Regions from separate parts of the Terrabacter carboxydivorans genome, predicted to be linked through region 2. Evidence: predicted binding sites of a transcription regulator. Region 2 holds the regulator's gene; the other holds the start of a gene.

Region 1 (8,086 bases), on a different contig from region 2:
CGGGGACGCGTTCTGCGGGGCGCTCGCCGCGGCGCTCGCGAGCGGCGCCGACCCCCAGGCCGCCCTCGAGGTCGCCAACGCGGCCGGTGCCGCCGCCGTGCGCTGGGTCGGTGCCCAGCCCGACGCCGCCCTCTGACGCCCACCACGACGCAACCCACCGAGCAGTCGTCGACGCACCCCGCCCCCAGCCGGGTGCGTCGACGACTGCTCGTGTTGCGGACGGGTGTGTGCCTTTTGGGTTACGTAACGCGTGAGTTACGCTTCGTCAGGTGAGTGGGACCTGGGAGGCGCTGACCGACCCGACGCGGCGCACGATCGTCTAGCAGCTGGCCCGACGTGAGCTGACGGCCGGCGAGGTCGCGGCCCTCTTCGACGCGGCACGTCCGGGGATCTCGCGGCACCTGCGGGTGCTGCGCGAGGCCGGCGTCGTCGAGGCGGAGGCGGTCGGGCAGCGCCGGGTCTACCGGCTGGCGCCAGGCGCGCTCGACGAGGTCGAGCAGTGGTGTTCCGAGGTCCGTTCGTTCTGGGGGCAGCGACTCGACGCCCTCGACACCGAGATCGCCCGCGGAGCGCGGGCCCGACGACAGGGGCAGTGATGAGCGAGCTGGAGCAGGTGCTGGGACGGATCGAGCGGGTGGGCGAGTCGGTCGCCGTCGTCTTCGACCGGGGCTACGCGACGTCACCGGGCGACCTGTGGGAGGCGTGCACCCACCCCGAGCGTCTCGCCCGCTGGTTCGCCCCGGTGTCGGGAGAGCTGCGCCCGGGTGGCCGCTTCACGATCCACTTCGACGACGCCGATACCCCGACCTGCCGGGTCGTGACGTGCGAGCCGCCGGCGCGGCTCGTCTGGGAGTGGCCGCTCGGTGACGTCGCCACCCTCGTGACCGCTGAGGTGAGCGCCGACGGCCCAAGCGCCCGGCTGGTCCTGCGCCACGAGCGGCTGAGTGCCGGGCAGGCGCCGGGGTATGCCGCGGGCTGGGACACCTACGTGCGCCGCCTCGAGGCCGACCTGGCCGGCGACCCCCTGCCGGACTGGGACGCCACGTGGACGGCCCTGCACGCCCGGTACGCCGACCGAGTCTGAGCGGCCGGAGTTCCGAGGACCTTTCGCCTCCTCGTACGCGTTCGGTCGCCTCGGCAGTGGCAGACCGCGTACCAAGAGCCTTTTGCGGTCACGAAGGAACCAAGCACCGACGGGCCGTTGCCGTCAGTGACCTCGGGAGCGTTGCGTCCGTCGCTGGGAGCGGCATCGGCGGCGGGCAACGTGTGCTGGAAGGTCACGTTGCCCGAGAACCGCCCGCCGACGCTCCACGCCGCGAGCAGGGGCGGACGCAGCGGTCGCTGCCGACCCAGGGGCAGGTGATCGGTGTCAGGCGGGGGTGACGACGAGCGCGACCTGGCTGCCGCCGACGCGGGTGAGCACCAGCGTGGCCTCGGACCCGCCCCTGCCCCGGCCGGTCATCTTCAGCTGGCGCCGGAGCACGTCGGCATCGAGCGTGACCCCACGTTTCTTGATCGTCACCCGGTCGTGGCCGTGGTCGCGCAGCCAGCGCGCCAGTCGCTTCGTCGACAGCGGCATCGCCTCGACGACCCGGTAGCGCCGGGCCCACGGCAGGTCGCGGGACCGGTCGCTCGTGACGTAGCCGACCCCGGCGGCGAGCTCGGCGCCGTCCACCGCTGCGACGAGCGCGCCCGTCAGGCCGGCCCGGATGACGGCGCGGTCCGGCTCGTAGAGCCAGTCCTGCACGGCATCGAGCGAGGTCAGTCCCGCGACGCCGTCGCCCTCGGAGGCGTCGGCCTCGGTGACGACCGACGTCGAGGTCTCGGTGCACACGGCGGCGGTGCGGCCGGCCGTGGCCACGAGCGGGCCCCACCAGACCGCGCACTCGAGCACCTCGCCGTGCCACGACGTCCACTGCGCCTCAGCCCCGCGCGGCACCGATCCGTGCGGGAAGGCGGGGGAGAGCTTGGCGCCCGTGGCCGGGACCTGCTCGGCGAAGGCCCGCACCTGCGACCAGGACGGCGAGATGGCGTCGAGGGAGAAGACGCGCTTGGTGCGGCCGGTGATGTCGGCGACCCCCGTGACGCGGCGGGCGGGGTCGAGCCACAGGCCGAGGTGGCGTCGCCCCTCACCCTGCGGCAGGCGTACGTCCTCGGCGAGCGCGTGCGTCACCCGCGCCGACGGCCAGTGGCGCAGGTTCACGGCGGCGATGCGGGCGGTCGTGTCGTCCGCGTCCACCGCGTGCACGGTGAGGTCGAGCCCGGCGAAGGCCAGGGCGTCGGCACCGAGGCCGCAGCCGAGGTCGTAGACCTCGCGGACGCCGGCAGCGGCGTACCGGTGGGCGTGACGGGCCGCGATCGCGAGCCGCGTCGACTGCTCGAGGCCGTCCGGGGTGAAGAGCATGCCCGCGGCGAAGTCGCCGAACTTCTCCACGCCCCGCGCCCGCAGCCGCGACTGCGTCATCGCCGCGGCGACGAGGTCGGCGGCGAAGCCCGCATCGCGCAGGCGCCCCTGCAGGTGCAGCGACTCGCGCTCGTCGTAGGGCGGCAGCGACTGCAGCAGCGCCCAGCCCTCGCCCGCGGAGAGGCGGTCGACCATCGCGGCGTCCATGGCCTCATCCTGCCAGCGGACGCGACGAGCGCGACGCGCCGGTGAATCTGGCACTCGACTTGACCGAGTGCTAATGGCAAACCTAGATTTCTTCTTGTTGGCACTCTCGACCTGAAAGTGCCAGCGCCCTCCTCGAGGGAGGTCGACCCCCGCGACGGCGGCCAGCCTCGAAGAGCCCACAGTCCGTAGTCAGTTCCGACTGTCCCGAAGGGAAGGTCACCACCGTGTCGGTTTCCATCAAGCCGCTCGAAGACCGCATTGTCGTCAAGTCCCTCGAGGCCGAGCAGACCACTGCGTCCGGCCTCGTCATCCCGGACACGGCCAAGGAGAAGCCCCAGGAGGGCGAGGTCCTCGCTGTCGGCCCCGGCCGCTTCAACGACAACGGCACCGAGCGCGTCCCGCTCGACGTCAAGGTCGGCGACAAGGTCATCTACAGCAAGTACGGCGGCACCGAGGTCAAGTACGGCGGCGAGGAGTACCTCATCCTCTCCGCCCGCGACGTCCTCGCCATCGTCGGCTGACCCAGCCGTATGCCGTGAACGCACCCCGGTGAGCCCCGCTGGGGTCTCACCGGGGTGCGTCCCGTTTCACCCCGGCCCGCGCGGAACGAACGCGCGCGAGACCGGAACCACCCAGAACCGCCAAGCACCCCGAGCCAAAGGAACACCATGGCCAAGCAGCTGGAGTTCGACGACTCCGCCCGCAAGTCGCTCGAGCGCGGCGTCAACGCGCTCGCCAACGCCGTCAAGGTCACGCTGGGCCCGAAGGGCCGCAACGTCGTCATCGACAAGAAGTGGGGCGCCCCCACGATCACGAACGACGGCGTGACCATCGCCCGCGAGATCGAGCTCGAAGACCCCTACGAGAACCTCGGCGCCCAGCTCGCCAAGGAGGTCGCGACCAAGACCAACGACGTCGCCGGTGACGGCACGACGACCGCGACCGTGCTCGCCCAGGCCATGGTCAAGGAGGGCCTGCGCAACGTCGCCGCCGGCGCCGCTCCCGCCGCGCTCAAGCGCGGCATGGACAAGGCCGTCACCGCGGTCAACGACCAGCTCCTCGCCAACGCCCGCGAGGTCGACGGCAAGGACGAGATCGCCTCCGTCGCCACGCTCTCCGCCCAGGACGCCACCCTCGGCGGCCTCATCGGCGAGGCGTTCGACAAGGTCGGCAAGGACGGCGTCATCACCGTCGAGGAGTCCTCGACGACCGCCACCGAGCTCGAGTTCACCGAGGGCATGCAGTTCGACAAGGGCTACCTGTCGGCCTACTTCGTCACCGACACCGAGCGCATGGAGACCGTCCTCGAGGACGCCTACGTGCTCATCAACCAGGGCAAGATCTCCTCGGTCGCCGAGGTGCTCCCCGTCCTCGAGAAGGTCGTGCAGTCCGGCAAGCCGCTGCTCATCATCGCCGAGGACGTCGACGGCGAGGCCCTCTCGACGCTCGTCGTCAACAAGATCCGCGGCACGTTCAACGTCGCGGCCGTCAAGGCCCCCGGCTTCGGCGACCGCCGCAAGGCCATGCTCCAGGACATCGCCATCCTCACCGGTGGCCAGGTCATCGCGCCCGAGGTCGGGCTCAGCCTCGACCAGGCCGACCTGACCGTCCTCGGCCAGGCCCGCCGCGTCGTCCTCACCAAGGACAACACGACGATCATCGACGGCAACGGCGAGGAGGGCGAGGTCGCCGGCCGCGTCCACCAGATCAAGGCCGAGATCGAGCGCACCGACTCCGACTGGGACAAGGAGAAGCTCCAGGAGCGTCTCGCCAAGCTCGCCGGTGGCGTCTGCGTCATCAAGGTCGGCGCCCACACCGAGGTCGAGCTCAAGGAGAAGAAGCACCGCATCGAGGACGCCATCTCCGCGACGCGTGCTGCGATCGAGGAGGGCATCGTCGCCGGTGGCGGCACCGCCCTCATCCACGCCGCCTCCGCCATCGACGCGCTCGAGCTGAGCGGTGACGAGGCGACCGGTGCCTCCATCGTGCGCAAGGCCGTCGCCGAGCCGCTGCGCTGGATCGCCGAGAACGCCGGCCTCCAGGGCTACGTCGTGACCTCCAAGGTGGCCGAGCTGCCCCTCGGCCAGGGCCTCAACGCCGCCACGGGCGAGTACGGCGACCTCATCGCCGCCGGCGTCATCGACCCGGTCAAGGTCACGCGCTCCGCACTGCGCAACGCCGAGTCCATCGCGTCGATGATCCTCACGACCGACACGCTCGTCGTCGACAAGCCCGAGGACGAGCCGGAGGCCGGTGGCCACGGTCACGGCCACGGTCACTGAGCGACACCGACGAACACCGCCACACGGCATAAGGCAGGGGGCGCCTGAGGGCGCACCTTGCCGGTGCCGGGGCACGACAGCAAGGGCCGCTCCCTGGTGGGAGCGGCCCTTGCTGCTGCTCGACCTCCGCGACCCCGTCGTGACTCGCGGGTGGGTCGAGGGGCTGGGCGCCGCCGGCGACGTGTGCCGGCGGCCGTCAGGTGGTCACGACGCCTGCGGGATGCCGTCGTAGAGGACCTCGCGCTCGGACTCGGTCAGACCGCCCCAGACGCCGTAGGGCTCGCGGACCTCGAGGGCGTGCGAGCGGCACTGGGTCAGCACGGGGCACGCGCCGCACACGGCCTTGGCCTCGGCGTCACGGTTGCGGCGGCGTGGTCCACGCTCGCCCTCGGGGTGGAAGAAGACCTCGGGACTGACGCCTCGGCAGGCTCCGTCCAGCTGCCAGTCCCAGAGGTCGGCAACCGGTCCGGGCAGGCGGGTGATCTCGGCCATGAACTCGTCTCTCGGTGGGGCGGGGGTTGCCGCCGTGTCGTACCGGCCCGCTCGGTGCACGACGTGGTGGTGCGGGACCGCGGAATCGACGCTAACCGGGCACGCGATCACGGATAAAGAGCGGAATCTTAAGGACTTGTTCAAGAATTGCCATCCGGATGGCATGCTCGTCCTCGGAGGGAGACGCGACCGGTCGCTCGTGCGAAACGGGCGCATCGCACTAGCATGGGTCCGCTCCGGGCGAGGGTCGACCGGAGCGCTGACGATGGCGTCACCAGCACAGACGACAGTTCGGGGGGACGACGACTCTCATGGGTCTTGGGTGGTCCACACACACGGGCGTAACGCCCGGTGGTGTTGGCGCGATGGAGCGGATGGACGCTCCATCGCTTCGTGAGCTTGCGGCGCTCGCCGTGCGTGACTCCAACGCACGCGACGTCCTGCTGGCGCGCGTCAGGGACATGGCCCTGCGGTACTCCCGCGTCCGCCTCGGGCGCTTCGGCGCCGAGGACACTGCCCAGGACGTCGCTCAGGAGGTGTGCATGGCCGTCGTGACCGCCCTGCCGACCTACCAGGAGCGCGGGCTTCCCTTCGAGGCCTTCGTCTACACGATCACCTCCCGCAAGCTGGCCGACGCGCAGCGCGCCGCGATGCGGGGTCCGGCCCCGGTCGCCGACCTGCCCGACGGACCGGACGACGGGCCGTCCCCGGAGTCCGTGGCCGTCATGCGTGACGACGCCGCCACGGCCATGGCGCTCATGCAGCAGCTTCCCACGCAGCAGCGCGAGATCCTGACGCTGCGCGTCGCCGTGGGGATGAGCACCGACGAGACGGCGGCTGCGCTCGGCATGTCCGCCGGCGCGGTCCGCGTCGCCCAGCACCGGGCGCTGACCAAGCTGCGAGCGCTGCTCGCCCAGGCCGGGGCGGGTGACGTGGCGTGAACGACCTGTCTCCCATGAGCGACCTCATCGCCGACGACCTCTTCCTCGACCGCCTCGCCGGTCGGGTCGACGCCGGCTCGGACCCGCTGGCCGGCCTCCTCGGCGCTCTCGCCACCCAGGCGGACACGCCGCTGCCCTCGCGCACGGGTCGTCGTCGGGTCGCCAACAAGCACCGCTACTTCGGGGCGTTCGCCGCTCTCGCGGTGGCCGCCTCGGGCGCCGGTGTGGCCGCGGCGGTCACCCTTCCCTCCAACGGTCCGAGCCAGGCCGACCGGGCCCGCATCGTCAAGATGATGGACGACAGCGCCCGGAGCAGCGCGCCGAGCGCGCTGCTGAGCCGTCTCGGGCTCCCGCAGACCGTCGGCTCCGTGCAGGCGGCGGGGCTCGTCCTCGCACGTCGCGACGACGGCACCATCGTGCTGCTGCCCGCCGCCATGGTCACGGCGGGGCGGCCCAAGCCCGGAACCGGCCAGACCGAGGCGTCCGGCGCCACCGGCGCCGGCAACGGTCAGGGCGCCAACGGCCAGAACGGCAACGCCGCCACCGGCAACGGTCAGGGCAGCAACGGCCAGGGCGGCACCGGCGGCACCGTGGGCGCCGGTGGCACCACGACCGGACAGGGCGACCAGGGAAGCCAGGGGGCTCAGGGGGCTCAGGGGAGCCAGGGTGGCAGCACCCAGACCGGGACCCCCCAGGCGACCAACAACGGCAAGAAGCCCACCCCCGGGTCCAAGGGCGGCAAGAACTCCACCCCGACGCCGACGGGCACCACGACCAGCGAGGCCGTCGCGCCCCAGACGGCGCTGGCCCCGGCGACCAGCGGCACGTCCACCCCGACGGCCAAGGCTCGCGTGACCGGGTCGAGCCCGACGAACCCGCCGCGGGTCAAGGCGACCTCCAAGCCGACCCCCACGTCGACGCCCAGCACCACCAGCACCACCAGCACCACCAGCACCTCCGGCAGCGTGGACAGCGCGACGGCAGGCGCCGTGGACGCGGTCGGAGGGGTCGTCGACACGGCCGTCCCGGCGGTGGCCCGGACCATCGCCCCCGCCTCGCCCGCGAGCGGCAGCACCCCGTCCTGACACCCGTTCGGACGGGCTCTCGCGAGCCCGTAGAATCGGGCAATGAGCCTCGGATCGTCAGACGTGCCCGCTGCTTTCGCCCCGATGGGCCTGACGTACGACGACGTCCTGCTCCTGCCGGGCTACAGCGACCTCGCCCCCAACGACATCGACACCTCGACGCGCCTGACGCGTGAGCTGTCGATCAGGTCCCCGCTCATCTCGGCGGCGATGGACACCGTGACCGAGGCCCGCATGGCGATCGCCATGGCCCGCCAGGGCGGCCTCGGCGTGCTGCACCGCAACCTCTCCATCCAGGACCAGGCCTACCAGGTCGACCTCGTCAAGCGCACCCAGACCGGGATGATCTCCAACCCGATCACCATCGGCCCCGACCGCACCCTCGAGGAGCTCGACGCGATCTGCGGTGAGTACCGCGTGTCCGGCCTGCCGGTCATCGGCGAGGACAAGAAGCTCATCGGCATGGTGACCAACCGGGACCTGCGCTTCACGCCGGTCGCCGAGTGGGCCACGACTCTCGTGCGCGACGTCATGACGCCGATGCCGCTCATCACGGGTCCGGTCGGCATCACCCGTGACGAGGCGACGGCACTGCTGCGCCAGCACAAGCGCGAGCGCCTGCCGATCGTCGACGCCGACGGTCACCTGGCGGGGCTCATCACGGTCAAGGACTTC
Region 2 (8,086 bases):
CCTGTTCCGTGAGTTCGTGCCGGCGCAGGTGCCGTCGCCCCCCACCGGGACCGGCACGGCGCTCACGGCGTTGCGCCTTGCCATGGGCCCGGCCCCGGCGGGCACGCGCTACCACTCGGCGTGGACCGGCGTCACGGCCGAGGGTGTGACCCGTGGAGCAGGCTCGATCACCGTGCGCCTGTCGGCCGGCACCCGTGACACCTCGGCCCTCGCCACCGAGCAGCTGGTGTGGACCGTGCAGGCTGCCCTCGGTGCGGCCCTGCCGGTGCGCTTCGAGCTCGTCGACGGCGGCGCCCAGGTGTCGCCGGGCCACCCGGCCTCCTCGGCCTACGACCGGCCCACCGACCCCATCGCGGTGCTGGGCCAGGTGGCACCCATCTGGGTCGACCAGCCGGCGCGCGGGTCGGTCGTGCCGGCCGGCCGGACACTGACCGTGACGGGGGTGGCCAGCACGTTCGAGGCCAACGTCGAGTGGCAGCTGCTCAGGGACGGGCGCCCCGTCGAGAGCGGCTACACCACCGCCTCGGAGGCGGCACCCGCGCGCGCCTCCTACCGGTTCACGACGAAGCGGCCCCTCCAGGTCGGGGCGTACGTGCTCCGCGTCTTCGAGACGAGCGCGAAGGACGGTTCGACGGCTGCCGAGCAGCTCGTCGGCCTCACCGCCCGCTGACCCCTCGCCGGCGCCGCTGTCGAGGTGGTCGCGGCACCCCCGACGCCGTCGGGATCACCTCGAACCACCGGGCGGGGGGCGTATGCCGTCAGGTCCAGCGGGTGCGCGCGCTCAGCACCGCGAGGGCGGCGGGACCGGCGGACGACGCCCGGAGGATCGTCGAGCCGAGACGCACCGCGCGGGCCCCGGCGGCCGTGAGCGTCTCGAGCTCCCGGTCGGTGATGCCGCCCTCGGGCCCGACGACGACGAGCACGTCGCCCGACCCCGGCAGCTCGACCGACGCGAGCGGTTCGGTCGCGTCCTCGTGGAGCACGAGGGTGAGGGCCGATGCCCCCACGCGGGCCGCGAGGGGCGCGAGCCCGACCGCGGGGGACGTCAGCGGCACCCGGGCCCGGCGGGACTGCTTGGCGGCCCGGGTGACGACCGCGGCCCACTTGGCGAGCGACTTCGCGGCGCGGTCGCCGCGCCAGACGACGACGGATCGCTCGGCCTGCCAGGGCACGACCTCGTCGACCCCCAGCTCGGTGGCGGCCTCGACCGCCTGCTCGTCGCGGTCGCCCTTGGCGAGGGCCTGGACGAGGACGAGCCTCGGGGCGGGCTCCGGCTCCTGGGTCACCTCGAGGACCCGTCCCCGCACCCACGTGCGGTCGACGTCGGTGACCTCGAGCAGGGCCCGGCGGCCGGCGCCGTCGGCGACGAAGCAGTGCTCGCCGGCACGCAGGCGCACCACGGTCGCGGCGTGACGGCCCTCGTCGCCGTCGAGCAGCAGCGAGCTCCCGACCACCGCGCCGGCCACCACCGACGGGTCACCGAGGAAGAGCTGGTGGGTCACCGGGCGCTCACGTGCGGGTCACTTCTCCTTGAAGGCGTCGCGCAGCTTGCCGAAGAGGCCCTTGTTGGCCGGCTGGAGCCGTCCCTGGGGGCTCTCCTCGCCACGCAGGGCCGCGAACTGGCGCAGCAGCTCCTGCTGCTCCTCGGTCAGGCGGGTCGGGGTCTGCACCGTGGCGTGGACGAGGAGGTCACCACGACCACCGTGGCGCAGGTGGGTCACGCCGAGGCCGCGCAGCGTCAGCACGTCGCCGCTCTGCGTGCCGGGCTTGATCTCGAGGTCCTGCATGCCGTCGAAGGTCGAGAGCTTGAAGCTCGTGCCGAGCGCCGCCGCCGCCATCGGCAGCTCGACGCTGCAGTGCAGGTCGTCGCCGCGACGGGTGTAGGTCTCGTGGTTGACGACGCGGATCTCGACGTAGAGGTCGGCCTTGGGGCCGTTGCCGGGACCGACCTCGCCCTCCCCGGTCAGCTGGATGCGCGTGCCGGTGTCGACACCGGCGGGCACTTTGAGCTTGAGCGAGCGGCGGGTGCGGACGCGACCGTCACCAGAGCAGTCGTGGCACGGGTCGGTCAGCGTGGAGCCGAAGCCCTGGCAGTTGACGCACGGGCGGGAGGTCATGACCTGGCCGAGGAAGCTGCGCTGGATCTGCTGGACCTCGCCGGCACCCTTGCAGATGGGGCAGGTCTGGCGACCGGTGCCCGGCTCGGCGCCGTCACCGTCGCAGCGCGTGCAGCCGACGGCGGTGTCGAGGGTCAGCTCCTCCTCGGAGCCGAAGACCGCCTTGGACAGGTCGATGTCGAGCCGCACGAGGGCGTCCTGCCCGCGCTGCACCCGTGAGCGCGGACCGCGAGTGCCGGCCTGCGCGCCCGCGCCGAAGAAGGCGTCCATGACGTCGCTGAACGAGAAGCCCTGTCCCGCACCGAAGCCGGCGCCGCCGCCCGACGCGAACGGGTCGGAGCCCATGTCGAAGGACTGGCGCTTCTGCGGGTCGGAGAGCACGTCGTAGGCCTGCGAGACGCGCTTGAACTCCTCCTCGGCCTCGGCACCGGGGTTGACGTCCGGGTGCAGCTTGCGGGCGAGTCGACGGTAGGCCTTCTTGATCTCCTCCTGGCTCGCGTCGCGCGAGACACCGAGGACGGCGTAGTAGTCGTTCAACCTGGGATTCCTTTTGGTACGTGGTGCTTTCGGTTCCGGCGCGGCGCTGCACCGGCGGACTGGCCGAGGTCGTGCTGGGTCAGGTGGCCTGGTTCTCGTCGAGGATCTCGGAGACGTAGCGCGCGACGGCCCGCACCGACGCCATCGTCGTGGGGTAGTCCATCCGGGTCGGGCCGAGCACCCCGAGGCTCGCCACGCGCTCGGAGCCGGAGCCGTAGCCCATCGAGACGAGCGAGGTGGACTGCAGGCCGGTCACGGGGTTCTCGGAGCCGATGCGCACCGAGACGAGCTCGGGGTCGTCGCCGAGCTGCCCGAGCAGGCGCAGCAGGGTCACGTGCTCCTCGAGCGCCTCGAGGATCGGGCCGATGGAGCGCGGGAAGTCCGCCCCCGCCCGAGCGAGGTTGGCCTGCCCGGCGAGGACGACGCGCTCCTCGCGCTCCTCGACGAGCGCGTCGCCGAGGGCCGAGACGACGGCCTCGAGAGCGGCGCGGTCGGCGTCGTCGGTCTCGCCGACGAGGCGGCGCAGCCTGGTCGCGGCGACGGTGAACGGCACGCCCGCCGCCACCTCGTTGATGCGCGACCGGATCGAGGCGACGAGGGCCTCACCGGTCGGGTCGGTCAGCACGCGCCCGGTGTCGACGACACGCTGCTCGACGCGGCCGGTGTTGACGATGAGGACGATCATCAGGTGCGAGGAGCCCATGGGGACGAGCTCGATGTGCCGCACCGTCGACCGGGTCAGCGACGGGTACTGCACGACCGCCACCTGGCGGGTCAGGCTCGCGAGCAGGCGCACGGTCCGGTCCACGACGTCGTCGAGGTCGACGGCGCCCTGCAGGAACTGCCCGATCGCGCGGCGCTCCCCCTGACCGAGGGGCTTGACGGCGCTGAGCCGGTCGACGAACACGCGGTAGCCGGCATCGGTCGGCACGCGCCCCGCCGACGTGTGCGGCGCGTGGATGAGGCCCTCCTCCTCGAGCAGGGCCATGTCGTTGCGCACCGTCGCGGCGCTGACGCCGAGGTGGTGGCGCTCGACGAGCGCCTTGCTGCCGACCGGCTCGGAGGTCTGGACGTAGTCCTGCACGATCGCGCGCAGCACCATCAGCCTGCGGTCCTCGCTCATCGTCCCTCCTTCACGGGTCTGGAGTCGGTGGGTGCCACGGGTCCGGCACTCTCGTCTGGCACTCTCGATCGACGAGTGCCAAGTCTACGTCGTGGGCCGCCGATCTCCGATTTCATCCAACCGTATGCGGCGCCCCGCCCTTCCCGACGGGGCCGCGCCCGCGTCGGTGACCCGTCGTCCCGGACGGCCACCCCCGAGGCTCCGACCCCAGGGGCACCCCGTCGCCCCGCAGGGCCCGGTGGGGGCACCCGCGTGGCGTCCGCGCGGCGGTCGGGACGCGGCATACCCTCGCTTGTCGTGTCCCCCATCGATCGCTACGGATCCGACGTGCTCAGCGGAGACTGGCGTGCCCCCAGGCGCGGCCGGTCCACCCCCACCCCCGCCGAGCCCGACCTCGTCGTCGAGGAGGTCGAGACCGGCTGGGTCGGCGCCGTCGTGCGCGTCGAGAAGGCGGGCGGGATGCACGTCGTGCACCTCGAGGACCGTCGCGGACGCACCAAGGCCTTCCCCCTAGGACCGGGCTTCCTGCTCGACGGGGCCCCCGTGACGCTCACCCCGCCGAAGGCAGCCGCCGGCGCCGCCCTCGCCGAGGCACGGCGAGCCGCCTCGAGGACCGCCAGCGGCTCGGTGGCCGTCGAGGGAGCGCGCGCCCGCGTCGCCAGCGGGTCACGGATCTACGTCGAGGGCCGGCACGACGCCGAGCTCGTCGAGAAGGTCTGGGGCGACGACCTGCGGGTCGAGGGTGTCGTCGTCGAGCTCATGGACGGTGTCGACGACCTCGCCGGCATCATCGCCGAGTTCCAGCCCGGCCCGGGACGACGCCTCGGCGTCCTCGTCGACCACCTCGTGCCCGGCACGAAGGAGGCTCGGATCGTCGCGCAGGCGCAGGCCCTTCCCGGCCTGGCCCAGCACGTGCGGATCCTCGGCCACCCCTACGTCGACGTGTGGCAGTCGGTGCGCCCGGAGCGGCTCGGCTGGCAGCAGTGGCCGGTCATCCCCCGCGGCACGTCCTGGAAGCACGGTATCTGCGCCGAGCTCGGGTGGGCCCACTCGAGCCAGGCCGACATCGCCCAGGCGTGGAAGCGCATCCTGGGGACCGTGCGGTCCTACGCCGACCTCGAGCCGACGCTGCTCGCGAGCGTCGAGGAGCTCATCGACTTCGTGACCGAGCCCGGCGCGTAGCCGGGGGCCCCGGCGGCCGGTCGCCGGACAGGGTCCGGTGACCCGGCGCGACCCTTTGCGAGACCCGGCGCGCCGGCTCCCCTGCGCTCCGCGCTGATCACGACGCCAGGTAGCCCTGGACGTCCGCGACCACCTGCGTCGACTGGTAGACGTAGATGTCGACGTAGCCGTCACTGCTCGGCGTGACGACGGCCGTGTTGGCGATCGTCTGGCCCGCGACGAAGTTGAGGTTCGACGTCGTGGGGCGCGAGCTGCCCGAGGGGTAGGCGATGAGGTGGCCCGGCTGCTGCGGACCGGTGACGACGAGGGTCAGGACCACGGCCTTGACACCGGTCGACGGCACGCCGCCCCGACCGGTCACCTGCAGGCGCACGACGCCACCCGCGGCGACGGGGCCGCTCGCGGCCACACCGGTGCCGTTGCGGGTGTCGAGCAGGCGTGCAGGCGTCAGTCCCAGGTAGTCCGCGCCCGACGGGTACCACCCGACGACGTCGGCGATGACGTCGGTCGCGGCGGACGTGCGGATGCTGACGCGTCCGTTGCTGCCGACCTTGGCGACGACGAGGCCCGAGATCGAGCTGCCGGACGAGAAGTTCAGCGAGGACGAGTTCGGCTCGGCGGCCCCGGTGGGCCAGACGGCGAGGTTGCCGTCCTTGGTCGGGCGTGCGGCCGTGACGTTGAGCAGGACGGAGTCGACACCGGATGCGGGCACGACGGAGCTGCCCGTGACCGTGAGGTCGATGCGCGAACCCGGCTGCAGGCGACCGGCGGGGGCGCCCTGCCCGTAGCGCGTGTCGAGGATGCGCGTCGGGGTCGTCGTCGTCAGGTTGCCGAACGAGGGGTACCAGCCGACGACGTCCACGAGGACGTCGGTCGCCTGGCTCACCTTGATCCGGATGCGCCCGTCGGAGCCGACCCCCACGACCGCCTGGTTGGCGACGACGGCACCCGGGTCGAAGTTGACCGTCGACGACGCTGCGGGCGACGTGCCCGACGGGTAGGCGAGCAGGTAGCCCTCCGCCTGGGGGCGCACCACGGTGACGTTGACGACCACCGCGCCGATGGCGGTGCGGGGCAGGCCCGCCTTCCCGCTCACGAGGATGCTGGTGTCGCTACCGGCGGCGAGCGGGCCGGTCGCACCCAGCGAGGACCTGGTGTCGACGATGCGGGTCGGTGCCACCGGGCGGTAGGTCGGGTAGGAGGCGGGCGCCGCGACCTTGGGTCCCATGTCCTTGAGGTGGATGAAACCCGCCGGCCAAAGGCCTCCGGAGCGGGTGACCGAGCGCCAGCGGAAGTCGCCGCCCCAGTTGTCCTCCGAGACGAGGATCTGGTCGGCCGAGACGACCTTCTCGACGTAGGCGATGTGACCGGTGCTCGAGAAGGACTGCCCCCACCACGCGACGGACCCCACGGCGGGCGCGTCGTCGGTCTGGGACGCGAATGCCGTGCCCCAGTTGTAGGCGTTGCCGGACAGCTGCGCCGGGCGCTTGTTGGGCAGCCCGTTGGTCACGAGGCGGTAGGCCACGTAGTTGGTGCAGTTGTGGCCGGTCGACTGGCTCCAGTAGCTGGTGCTGCTGTGGTCCTTGTAGCCCGAGTTCGAGTAGCCGGCGGTCGCGCACGCGTCGTAGCCCGTGCACAGGACGTTCCACTCGTAGGCCCGGGCCGGGCCGGCCAGCCCGACCGTGGCCACGAGAACAGCCAGGGCGCTGAGGAACACCGCGAGGGCCCGCCCGCGACGACGAGGGGCCGCGAGTGGGAGTGCTGTGGCAGCCCGACCGGCCTGGTCATCGGTGGCCTGAGGCATGTGGGTCTCCCGTGATCGCCGGTGGGGTGCACCCGCAATCTAGGACAATCACGCCCCTGAATCACTCCTATCCCAGAAATCCCATGCGACACGAGCGGGAAATGAGCCTGAAAATGTCAGAGGTGTGCTAATGACACCGCTGTCATTTGCCCTTCGCCCCTGATCCGCTCCGACGACGGCCGGGCACGACGAAACGGCTGATCACCCGCTCCTTCGCCGACGTGAACGGCGGCCGCACCCACCCGGTCGTGTCCGGTCGGGTCGGCAGGGCGAACACCGACTTGGTGTGGGAGAAGAGCTCGACCGACCGCTCACCGTGGTAGGCGCCGGTGCCGCTGGCCCCGACCCCGCCGAAGGGCAGGCCGGGCACGGCCAGGTGGGCAAGCGGGACGTTGACCGCCAGGGCGCCCGAGGAGGTGTCCCGGGTGAACCGGCGCTGGACCGCGTCGGACCTCGTGAAGACGTAGAGCGCGAGCGGCTTGTCACGCGAGGTGATGAGCTCGATGGCAGCATCGAGCCCCTCGACGGCCACCAGGGGCAGGACGGGACCGAAGATCTCCTCGCGCATGACCGACTCGGCCGGGTCGTCGGCGTCGCGCACCTCGACGACCGTCGGCTCGAGGTAGCAGGTGGAGGCGTCCGACCGACCGCCGGTGACGACGCGAGCCGGGTCGACGAGGGCGGTGAGCCGGTCGAGGTGACGGCGGCTCACGATGCGGCCGTAGTCGGGTGAGGTCGCAGGGTCCGCACCGAAGGCGTCGGCGATGGCAGCGACGAGCAGCGGCTTGAGCGCCTCGAGCGTCGGCCGGCTGGCGATGACATAGTCGGGCGCGACACACGTCTGCCCCGCGTTGGTGAACTTGCCCCAGACGAGCCGCTGGGCGGTCACCTCGAGGTCGGCGTCGTCGGCGACGTAGGCGGGCGACTTGCCGCCGAGCTCGAGCGTCACGGGCGTCAGGTGCCGTGCGGCGGCCTCGAGCACGATCCTTCCTACCGCCCCGTTGCCGGTGTAGAAGATGTGGTCGAACCGTTGGGCGAGCAGCTCGGTCGTCTCCGGGACGCCACCCTCGACGACGTGCACGGCGGAGCGGTCGAGGTGCGAGCGCAGCAGGCGGGCCAGGACGGCGGACGTCGCCGGCGCGACCTCGCTGGGCTTGAGGACGACGGCGTTGCCCGCCGCGAGCGCGCCGACCATCGGCGTGAGGCACAGCTGCACCGGGTAGTTCCAGGGGGCGATGACGAGGACGACACCGAGGGGCTCGCGCACGACCTTGGCGCGTCCCGGGGCGAGCGAGAGCGGCACCCGCACCCGACGGGCCGCGG

Evidence for each region. Region 2 encodes HrcA, which represses chaperone genes, less so after heat shock. Its sites were predicted from a motif close to TTNGCACTCGNNNNNNNCGAGTGCNAA; they were not measured.
Region 1: groES (co-chaperone GroES) is a predicted target of HrcA. The motif match lies at 2,659-2,685, and genes of this name have one in related genera.

The regions. Positions count from the first base shown of each region.
Region 1 is NZ_BAAARE010000020.1:24,672-32,757, forward strand. It holds gene ABD297_RS18915 (PfkB family carbohydrate kinase) at 1-136, shown strand, start outside; gene ABD297_RS18920 (ArsR/SmtB family transcription factor) at 327-596, shown strand; gene ABD297_RS18925 (SRPBCC family protein) at 596-1,084, shown strand; gene ABD297_RS18930 (class I SAM-dependent methyltransferase) at 1,370-2,611, opposite strand; gene groES (co-chaperone GroES) at 2,836-3,132, shown strand; gene groL (chaperonin GroEL) at 3,280-4,893, shown strand; gene ABD297_RS18945 (WhiB family transcriptional regulator) at 5,098-5,385, opposite strand; gene ABD297_RS18950 (sigma-70 family RNA polymerase sigma factor) at 5,760-6,326, shown strand; gene ABD297_RS18955 (hypothetical protein) at 6,341-7,411, shown strand; gene guaB (IMP dehydrogenase) at 7,454-8,086, shown strand, end outside.
Region 2 is NZ_BAAARE010000004.1:12,972-21,057, forward strand. It holds gene ABD297_RS05275 (Gmad2 immunoglobulin-like domain-containing protein) at 1-670, shown strand, start outside; gene ABD297_RS05280 (16S rRNA (uracil(1498)-N(3))-methyltransferase) at 759-1,502, opposite strand; gene dnaJ (molecular chaperone DnaJ) at 1,521-2,654, opposite strand; gene hrcA (heat-inducible transcriptional repressor HrcA) at 2,734-3,777, opposite strand; gene ABD297_RS05295 (DUF3097 domain-containing protein) at 4,075-4,959, shown strand; gene ABD297_RS05300 (CHAP domain-containing protein) at 5,057-6,763, opposite strand; gene ABD297_RS05305 (aldehyde dehydrogenase family protein) at 6,906-8,086, opposite strand, start outside.